Linked DNA regions of Jeotgalibacillus aurantiacus. The protein of the gene in region 1 interacts with the protein of each later gene in a pairwise test. Links are inferred from orthologs where the notes say so. Each region holds a gene or a part of one and is shown on either strand. Other genes may lie near its edges.

The links.
Region 2: the proteins of H7968_RS13320 (region 1) and ftsA interact in binary tests that used the Bacillus subtilis proteins (3 or more experiments, as listed by UniProt). The link is inferred for Jeotgalibacillus aurantiacus from one-to-one orthologs.
Region 3: the proteins of H7968_RS13320 (region 1) and ftsZ interact in binary tests that used the Bacillus subtilis proteins (3 or more experiments, as listed by UniProt). The link is inferred for Jeotgalibacillus aurantiacus from one-to-one orthologs.

What each region holds. Positions count from the first base shown.
Region 1 is NZ_JACNMS010000004.1:92,250-95,446, reverse strand. Bases 117-3,045 are described here. They hold H7968_RS13320 (septation ring formation regulator EzrA), read right to left. Parts: upstream 2,463-3,045; coding sequence 771-2,462; downstream 117-770. Other genes in these bases: hisJ (histidinol-phosphatase HisJ), read left to right, coding at 2,627-3,045; brnQ (branched-chain amino acid transport system II carrier protein), read left to right, coding at 117-654. Also shown: more of brnQ, read left to right, coding at 1-116; more of hisJ, read left to right, coding at 3,046-3,197. UniProt on the Bacillus subtilis protein: Negative regulator of FtsZ ring formation; modulates the frequency and position of FtsZ ring formation. Inhibits FtsZ ring formation at polar sites. Interacts either with FtsZ or with one of its binding partners to promote depolymerization.
Region 2 is NZ_JACNMS010000002.1:592,567-595,479, forward strand. It holds ftsA (cell division protein FtsA), read right to left. Parts: upstream 2,149-2,913; coding sequence 853-2,148; downstream 1-852. Other genes in the region: ftsZ (cell division protein FtsZ), read right to left, coding at 1-808; H7968_RS07780 (cell division protein FtsQ/DivIB), read right to left, coding at 2,402-2,913. UniProt on the Bacillus subtilis protein: Cell division protein that is required for the assembly of the Z ring. May serve as a membrane anchor for the Z ring. Binds and hydrolyzes ATP. Also involved in sporulation.
Region 3 is NZ_JACNMS010000002.1:591,290-594,062, reverse strand. It holds ftsZ (cell division protein FtsZ), read left to right. Parts: upstream 1-688; coding sequence 689-1,858; downstream 1,859-2,773. Other genes in the region: H7968_RS07765 (sigma-E processing peptidase SpoIIGA), read left to right, coding at 2,384-2,773; ftsA (cell division protein FtsA), read left to right, coding at 1-644. UniProt on the Bacillus subtilis protein: Essential cell division protein that forms a contractile ring structure (Z ring) at the future cell division site. The regulation of the ring assembly controls the timing and the location of cell division.

The DNA of each region.
Region 1 (3,197 bases):
ATTCTTGCAGGTGTCATCGCTGCAACAGGACTTGCATTGGTTTATATTGCACTTAGTCACCTCGGGGCTACAAGCATCGATGCAATAGGTACTCAGGAGAACGGAGGGGCGATTCTTTCAGCTTCTGCTGCCTATTTATACGGATCAAGCGGCGCCGTTATTTTAGGTCTGGCGATTACCGCAGCCTGTTTGACAACATCCATTGGACTCGTTGCATCGGTATCAACTTATTTCTCAAAAATTGTACCGAACATTCCTTATAAAGGCTTCGTCTTTATTTTTTCAGGATTCAGTATGATTGTCGCAAACATCGGCTTAACACAACTGATTGCTGTATCGGTACCGGTACTCGTGATGATTTATCCGGTTGCCATTGTGTTAATGGTGCTGGCGTTTCTTCATAACATCATTAACGGTTATCGCGCAGTATACGTTGGTGCAATCATTCCAACCGGAATAATTGGAATCGCTGATGGCCTTGCTGCTGCAGGATTTGCAGGGAATCCACTCAGCTCGATGCTGTCATTCCTTCCATTGATGGAGCAGACAGTCGGCTGGATGATTCCAGCAGTAACCGGAGGAATCATCGGATACTTGATCGCTGTTTCATTCAGTCACACAAAAAGAACAGCGGCAAGCTTGAAGAATTCCTGACACAGCTGCGGATCATTAGTCCGCCACACCGCACGGCCACATAAAGAGATGAAATGACCTCGCACGATTTAAACATTTATCAATATAAAAAAGAGGTGTCCGCGGACACCTCTTTTTTAAACGTGCTGTTCTTTTAAATCATCAATTTTCTTTAATGCGCCCGGCTCCACTTTTTCAATCGTTTCTGCAGCCTGCTCCAGCGCATCCTGATACTGACCTCTTCTGAACAACATCTCCGCCTCATTTAATCCGATAAAAACAACTTCATTTTTACTTCTGTAACGGTTTCCGTACTGGATAACCCGTTCAGCAGATTCTGCGGCATTCATCATATCAAACGTACTTTCTTCAAACGCTTCTGTCATACGCTCTGCTGAGGAAGAATGCTGACTGATCAGCTTCATATTCATCGGACGTTCAGCCAGCAGACGGTCAATCTGTTCAAGCTGATCATTCACTTCCTTCAGCTCCATATGCCAGTAATCCGGTATTTTCGGAAGGTTTTTTTGAGATACCAGCTTAACAAGTTCTTTCAGCTTTTTAAAGCAGTTGTCCTGAAGCTCACGAACCGTAATTTCATCACTTCTCAGCTTTTGAAGCTGGCTTGATGAATTCTTTTGCTGCTCTTCAATTTCAGCAAGTTCTGTTTCAAGCCTTTCAGCCTCAACGGCCAGAATCGTAAAAGCGGTTTCCCCCTCTTTACGGCGATCTGACATTAAATGAAACTCTTTTGTTATTCGCTCAAGCTGTTTTTCATGGTCCTTCGGGAGATCAAGATTCGTCTGATCCAGTTGATATCCCTGACGGACATAGTCGACTTCCCTCGTCAATTCTTCATTGCGTTTGACAGTCTCTGTCAGCTTTTCAGACAATGGCGCTAACTTATCATTCAGCTTTGATCTCGCTTCCACTTCGTCCTCAAGCTGATCATAAAATTGATCTAAAGCGTCCTGAACGGACTGACGAATGTCATCAGCCTCATCCAGTTCAAGACGAAGCAGATGTTTTTGAGCCAGTCCAATTTGTGATTCCAGCTCCGGATCGGCCTTTTCAAACCCGAGATGGGACAAAGGAAATCCCTTATCCGACATTTCGTTAAAGCCATCCTTCAGCTCTGAACGCTGGGAAGGAAGCGAATACTGCACTTCATCATTCAAAGATGGCAAACGTTCAATAATAGACTGAATATCATTGATTTCCTGTACCAGCGCCAATACAAGCTCTCTTGCCTGAAGATAGTTCCCTTCTCCCGTGAGAGACTGATACTCGTCAAGCTTCGGTTCCACTGCGTAGATTTTCCGTTCCAGTGCTTCAGCAGATTTACCGAATGAGTGGCGCTCTGCCATCAGTGTGGAACGCGATTCCCTGAACACCTGCTGAATGTATTCCATTTCCTCTCGGTTCTTCTCATCACTGCCCATTAAATCCTCAAGCTCCTGAAGAATCACATTCATCTGTTCCTCTGCCGTTTTCAGCTCTTCTTCAATCGCTTCACGAACTTTTTTTGATTTATTAAAACGGAATTTATCAATATGTTCCTCCGCATCAAACAGCAGGGAATCAACCTCGGTAAGCTTTTCATCCACGATATACGTCCAGGAATCTCTCCATTTTTCAAACAGTTCTTCTGTCTGTCCGTTCATATTCAACTGTTTGACTTTGGTCATTTCCTCAAGTACGGGACGATGCTGAATATCAAGCTTCTGTTCTTCAAGAACATCGACCTCTTTATATTGCTTTTTGCGCCAAAAAAAGGCTGTACCGATTAAAATTACCGCTAATAGGACGGATCCAATTATGTACTCCATCTCTTGCCTCCTGTTCAATCCTGCTGACGATTTATGTAAAAGTCTCTGTTTCAAAAAGTATAGTGACTTTATGATACCATGTTATTAGTGATATTTCTTGTTTTTTCTTATATTTTTGACATGACTTTTTTCATATCATTTTTTATGAAAGGGAGTAATTCATCATGCCTTTTAGAGATGGCCACATTCATTCCCCGTACTGTCCTCACGGATCACGGGATTCGTTTTACCAATATATTGAGCGTGCGATTACACTTGGATATAAGGAGATCTCATTTATGGAACATGCTCCGCTGCCGAAAGGATTTACAGATCCCGTTCCGGATCAGGACAGCGGGATGAATCCGGATGATCTGGAAAAATATTTAAGTGAACTGTCGGATCTAAAAAAACAATATAAAAGAGACCTGATCATTCATACAGGTCTCGAAGTGGATTTTATTGAAGGATTCGAAGCACAAACAACGGACTTTTTAAACCGTTATGGTCATGAGCTGGACGATTCCATTCTTTCTGTTCATTTTTTAAAAAATGAAGACGGCTACGTGTGTATGGATTTTGATCCAGATGCATTTAAAACATTAATCGACACGCATGGGACGATCGATCACGTTCATTCACTCTATTATAAAACAGTATTATCTTCTATCGAGGCAAATTTGGGGCAGTATAAGCCTCAAAGAATCGGGCATATCACGCTGGCCAATAAATTCCGGAAACTTTATCCCCCTGAAT
Region 2 (2,913 bases), on another replicon or contig:
GGTTCGTTCCGCCTGTAATGTTCATCAAGACACCCTGAGCCCCGTCAATCGAAGCTTCAAGCAGCGGGCTTGAAATCGCCTTTTTCGCAGCTTCTGCAGCACGGTTTTCACCTGAGGAAACCCCGATTCCCATTAGAGCAGAGCCTTTGTTGGACATAATTGTCTTCACATCGGCAAAGTCAAGGTTGATTAGACCAGGCGTTGCAATCAAGTCGGAAATACCCTGAACACCCTGACGAAGCACATTATCCGCTTCACGGAATGCTTCAAGCATTGGTGTGCTCTTATCCACAATTTCAAGCAGGCGGTCATTTGGAATAACGATTAGTGTGTCCACCGCTTCTTTCATTGCAGAAATTCCGCCTGCAGCCTGCGTTGCACGCTTGCGGCCTTCAAACATGAAAGGACGCGTTACAACACCGACTGTTAAACTGCCAAGCTCTCTGGCAATCTGGGCAATAACAGGAGCTGCACCTGTTCCGGTACCGCCACCCATTCCAGCGGTTACGAATACCATATCTGCACCTTTAATCGCTTCTTCAATCTGCTCACGGCTTTCTTCTGCCGCTTTCTTTCCTACTTCAGGATTTGCACCTGCACCAAGGCCTCTGGTCAGTTTTCCGCCGATCTGCATTTTAATTTCTGCCTTTGAAAGGTTTAATGCCTGAGCATCAGTATTCACAGCGATAAATTCTACACCCTGTACGCCGTGCTCGATCATCCGGTTAACAGCATTGTTCCCGCCGCCGCCTACACCGATTACTTTTATCGTTGCCAGGGAATCAACATTTGTATCAAAATCCAACATCGCAAATCCTCCTATTTCATCCGAGTTACTTCCCGATTCTGCTCTTATTCAAAGAAGTAACCAAATAATTTTTTAAATCTTCCCTCTTCGTTTTTCTGCTTCGGCTTTTGCTGCTTTGGTCCCGCGTCCGGACTTTTCTGTTTTTTAACAGGATAATCATGCGAGTTATCATACTCGGTTGCTGAAGGCTGTTTTTCATACTTACCTTGCAGTTTCGCATGCTTATAAGCGTATTTGATCAATCCGACAGCCGTCGTATACTGAGGTTCTCTGACCCCGATATAATCAGGCACTGCCACTCTGACCTGGTTTTGCAGAACAGCCTGTGCCAGATCAAGAACGCCAGGCATACTTGCTGAACCTCCTGACAGGACAAAACCGCCTGGCAGGTCATGTATATTTAATCTCTTTAATTCATGTAACACGAGATCAAATAGTTCTTCCATCCGGACCTCAATGATATCTGAGATTTCCAGCTGATTAAATTGCTGATGCTGATCACTGCCGATGATCGGTACACTGAATACTTCATCTTCTGAAGCGTAATCATAAAAGGCATGTCCATGCTTTTTCTTTATGATCTCGGCATCGTCAGTGGTTGTCCGGAGCCCAATCGATAAATCCTTTGTGATATGGTCTCCTCCAGCAGGGATACTCGAAGCCGCAATCAGGTGTCCCTGTTCAAAAACAGCGATACTTGTTGATCCTCCGCCGATATCAATAATTGCAGTACCGAGATCCTGCTCATCCTTCGATAGAGCTACGGTTCCTGCTGCCAATGGCTGAAGGAAAATATCAGCCACTTCAAGCCCCGCTTTTTCAACACATCGTAAAATGTTGTGAAGCATCGTTTTCGAACCGGTTACAACTGTCCCTTCCAGTTCCAATCTTACACCGATCATACCACGAGGATCTTTGATTTCATCGAGACCGTCTACAATAAACTGCCTTGGAATAATATTAATGATTTCTCTCTCCGGTGACACAGGCATGACCTGAGCCGCATCAATGACTCTCGCAATATCCTCATCCCGGATTTCCTTATCCTCTGTCGAAACTGCCACAACACCGTGACATGGCTGAAGCGCGATATGATTTGCAGGTATTCCGACTACAACGTTATGTATTGAAAGCCCCGTCATCCTCTCAGCCTGGTCTACTGCTTTTTGAATGGACCTGACTGTCTCATCTATATCAACAATAGAACCTTTTCTGATTCCTTCAGATTTAACATTTCCTACACCGATTATGTTAACAGAGTCATGCACAAGTTCAGCAATGACTACCTTAACAGCAGATGTTCCAATGTCTAGACTGACATAATACTCATTATTACTCACCTGTGGCACCTCCTTCACGACCTTATCAAAAAATGGACCGCTTCATATTCTTCTAGTTTCTGTTTTAAGTATTGAAAATCCTTCAATTCTTCTAAAATATATCTTCTCGCCCTTCAGACAATTTGAACTGTCAGTTTAACGAATTATAAGATTGTTGACAATGATTATAGTCTACATCAATAATCTTCACCAGAAAAGTCAAAATCGACCTATACACCTGATTTAATTTTAATTATCAGTAATCAATCACATTTTATCCCTGTGGCTCTGTTTCCTCCGTATCCTCTGTCGTCCCTGTTTCTTCATCTGCAGCGGAATTCCCAGGGTCATCATATGCCCTGAAATACGATCCCACCTCAAGATCAATGACACCTTTAACGTTCGGATCAAGCTGGCTGACAATAGATCCGTAATGAACCATTTTGTCGGCAAATGTCGGGATAACAGCTGATACCTCAAACCCGTCATTCATAAATACCTGTATTCTTTCATTATCCACATCTGTTGGGGAATGGTGAATTTCCGAGATTGAATTTAACACTTCATCAGGAAGTTCGGATAACGATCCGGCCAGCTTTTGTACAAGCTCCCGATCACTAAATCCTACTAATAGGGGTGCTGATCCTCTGATTACTTCTGAAGGCCCTTTTGTTCCCAAAAAGCCATTTTCATAAACCGGGGTATACTCCTGTTCCTGTCTCAGATAAGCCATTTGTTGAAATTCTTCCACATTAATCATTATGGTTCTTGGAAAATCTTTTGTTA
Region 3 (2,773 bases), on another replicon or contig:
TTTTTGAACAGGGACACCTGATTGCGGCTTCGAGTATCCCTGCTGGAGGAGACCATATCACAAAGGATTTATCGATTGGGCTCCGGACAACCACTGACGATGCCGAGATCATAAAGAAAAAGCATGGACATGCCTTTTATGATTACGCTTCAGAAGATGAAGTATTCAGTGTACCGATCATCGGCAGTGATCAGCATCAGCAATTTAATCAGCTGGAAATCTCAGATATCATTGAGGTCCGGATGGAAGAACTATTTGATCTCGTGTTACATGAATTAAAGAGATTAAATATACATGACCTGCCAGGCGGTTTTGTCCTGTCAGGAGGTTCAGCAAGTATGCCTGGCGTTCTTGATCTGGCACAGGCTGTTCTGCAAAACCAGGTCAGAGTGGCAGTGCCTGATTATATCGGGGTCAGAGAACCTCAGTATACGACGGCTGTCGGATTGATCAAATACGCTTATAAGCATGCGAAACTGCAAGGTAAGTATGAAAAACAGCCTTCAGCAACCGAGTATGATAACTCGCATGATTATCCTGTTAAAAAACAGAAAAGTCCGGACGCGGGACCAAAGCAGCAAAAGCCGAAGCAGAAAAACGAAGAGGGAAGATTTAAAAAATTATTTGGTTACTTCTTTGAATAAGAGCAGAATCGGGAAGTAACTCGGATGAAATAGGAGGATTTGCGATGTTGGATTTTGATACAAATGTTGATTCCCTGGCAACGATAAAAGTAATCGGTGTAGGCGGCGGCGGGAACAATGCTGTTAACCGGATGATCGAGCACGGCGTACAGGGTGTAGAATTTATCGCTGTGAATACTGATGCTCAGGCATTAAACCTTTCAAAGGCAGAAATTAAAATGCAGATCGGCGGAAAACTGACCAGAGGCCTTGGTGCAGGTGCAAATCCTGAAGTAGGAAAGAAAGCGGCAGAAGAAAGCCGTGAGCAGATTGAAGAAGCGATTAAAGGTGCAGATATGGTATTCGTAACCGCTGGAATGGGTGGCGGTACCGGAACAGGTGCAGCTCCTGTTATTGCCCAGATTGCCAGAGAGCTTGGCAGTTTAACAGTCGGTGTTGTAACGCGTCCTTTCATGTTTGAAGGCCGCAAGCGTGCAACGCAGGCTGCAGGCGGAATTTCTGCAATGAAAGAAGCGGTGGACACACTAATCGTTATTCCAAATGACCGCCTGCTTGAAATTGTGGATAAGAGCACACCAATGCTTGAAGCATTCCGTGAAGCGGATAATGTGCTTCGTCAGGGTGTTCAGGGTATTTCCGACTTGATTGCAACGCCTGGTCTAATCAACCTTGACTTTGCCGATGTGAAGACAATTATGTCCAACAAAGGCTCTGCTCTAATGGGAATCGGGGTTTCCTCAGGTGAAAACCGTGCTGCAGAAGCTGCGAAAAAGGCGATTTCAAGCCCGCTGCTTGAAGCTTCGATTGACGGGGCTCAGGGTGTCTTGATGAACATTACAGGCGGAACGAACCTCAGCTTATATGAAGTACAGGAAGCTGCCGATATTGTAGCCAGCGCATCTGATCAAGAAGTCAACATGATCTTCGGATCCGTTATTGACGAAGACCTTAAGGATGAAATTCTTGTAACGGTTATTGCGACAGGTTTCAGTGAAGCCGTACAGCAAAAAGCATCACGCCCTCAGCTTGGTGGTCAAATCAGACAACAGCCACAGCCACAGAAGCGTGAACGCGAAATGCCAACAAGAGAACGCGAACGTGAAAGAGAAGAAGCGCCTCATGCTGAAACGGTTAACCGTGGTTCACAGCAGAGTGGAGAAGATACATTAGATATCCCAACATTCCTGCGTAACCGAAACCGCAGAAGAGGATAATAACATCACAATTAAAAGACCGGATCCTATCGTGGATCCGGTCTTTTTTTAACTCTTCTAGCTCACTTAATCCTTATTAAAACAAGTTTCGTGCACCATTCACCCTTAATCTTTTAGCTGTACTTCTTTACTATCATCTAATTGTAGGGAAATTTCTTGGAAGCTGACAAAATAGTACCGTTTCAATCCGAAGACTCTCTGCGGCAGAGGAGCAACAGGTGAAACGGAGCACTAGCTGCCTCACCGCGCGGGCCTGGAAAATCGGAGGCGGATTTTTCAGCCATGACAAGCATAAGGCGAAGATGAAAAGAGGGCTGCCTCCACCGTCGTTCAGCTTTGACTTGTGACCTCTGGGGGCTAGTCGCCGTAGCTGGACACTGGAAAACGGAAGGAATGTCCCGGCTCACCATATTAAAACAAGAAAAAACTGAACCCTCAGCGGATTCAGTCTTTTTTTGATGTAATTTTTCCTGGTATGTTACAACATTATGACAAGATTCGTCCGGGCACTCCCTTATACTGTTCATGAATGGAGGGATCAGCCTGACACTTCACTTTGAATCACTGCTATTGCTGAATCTTATCGCAAGTTATATGGTAATCCTCACGGCCAGCTTGATTCACAGGCAAAAGATTCACTGGAAAATGTGGACGTGGCTTAGTATAGCCATCACCATTCTCCAGGCGGTTCTGATTTCGTTAGATTTCAACGAACGGATTTTTGTTATGAGTGGAATCGTGTTGTCCATCACGATCATTTCACTTTTCAGTAGAAAAAAGAGCCGTCTTTTATTTAAATCCGCCACATTATTATTTTGTACCTTCATCAGCGGATCGCTATCCATTTATTTCTCCAGCCTGTTTTACGAGGTTACAAATTATTCTTTATTTTTGCACCCATTCATTTATTTACTC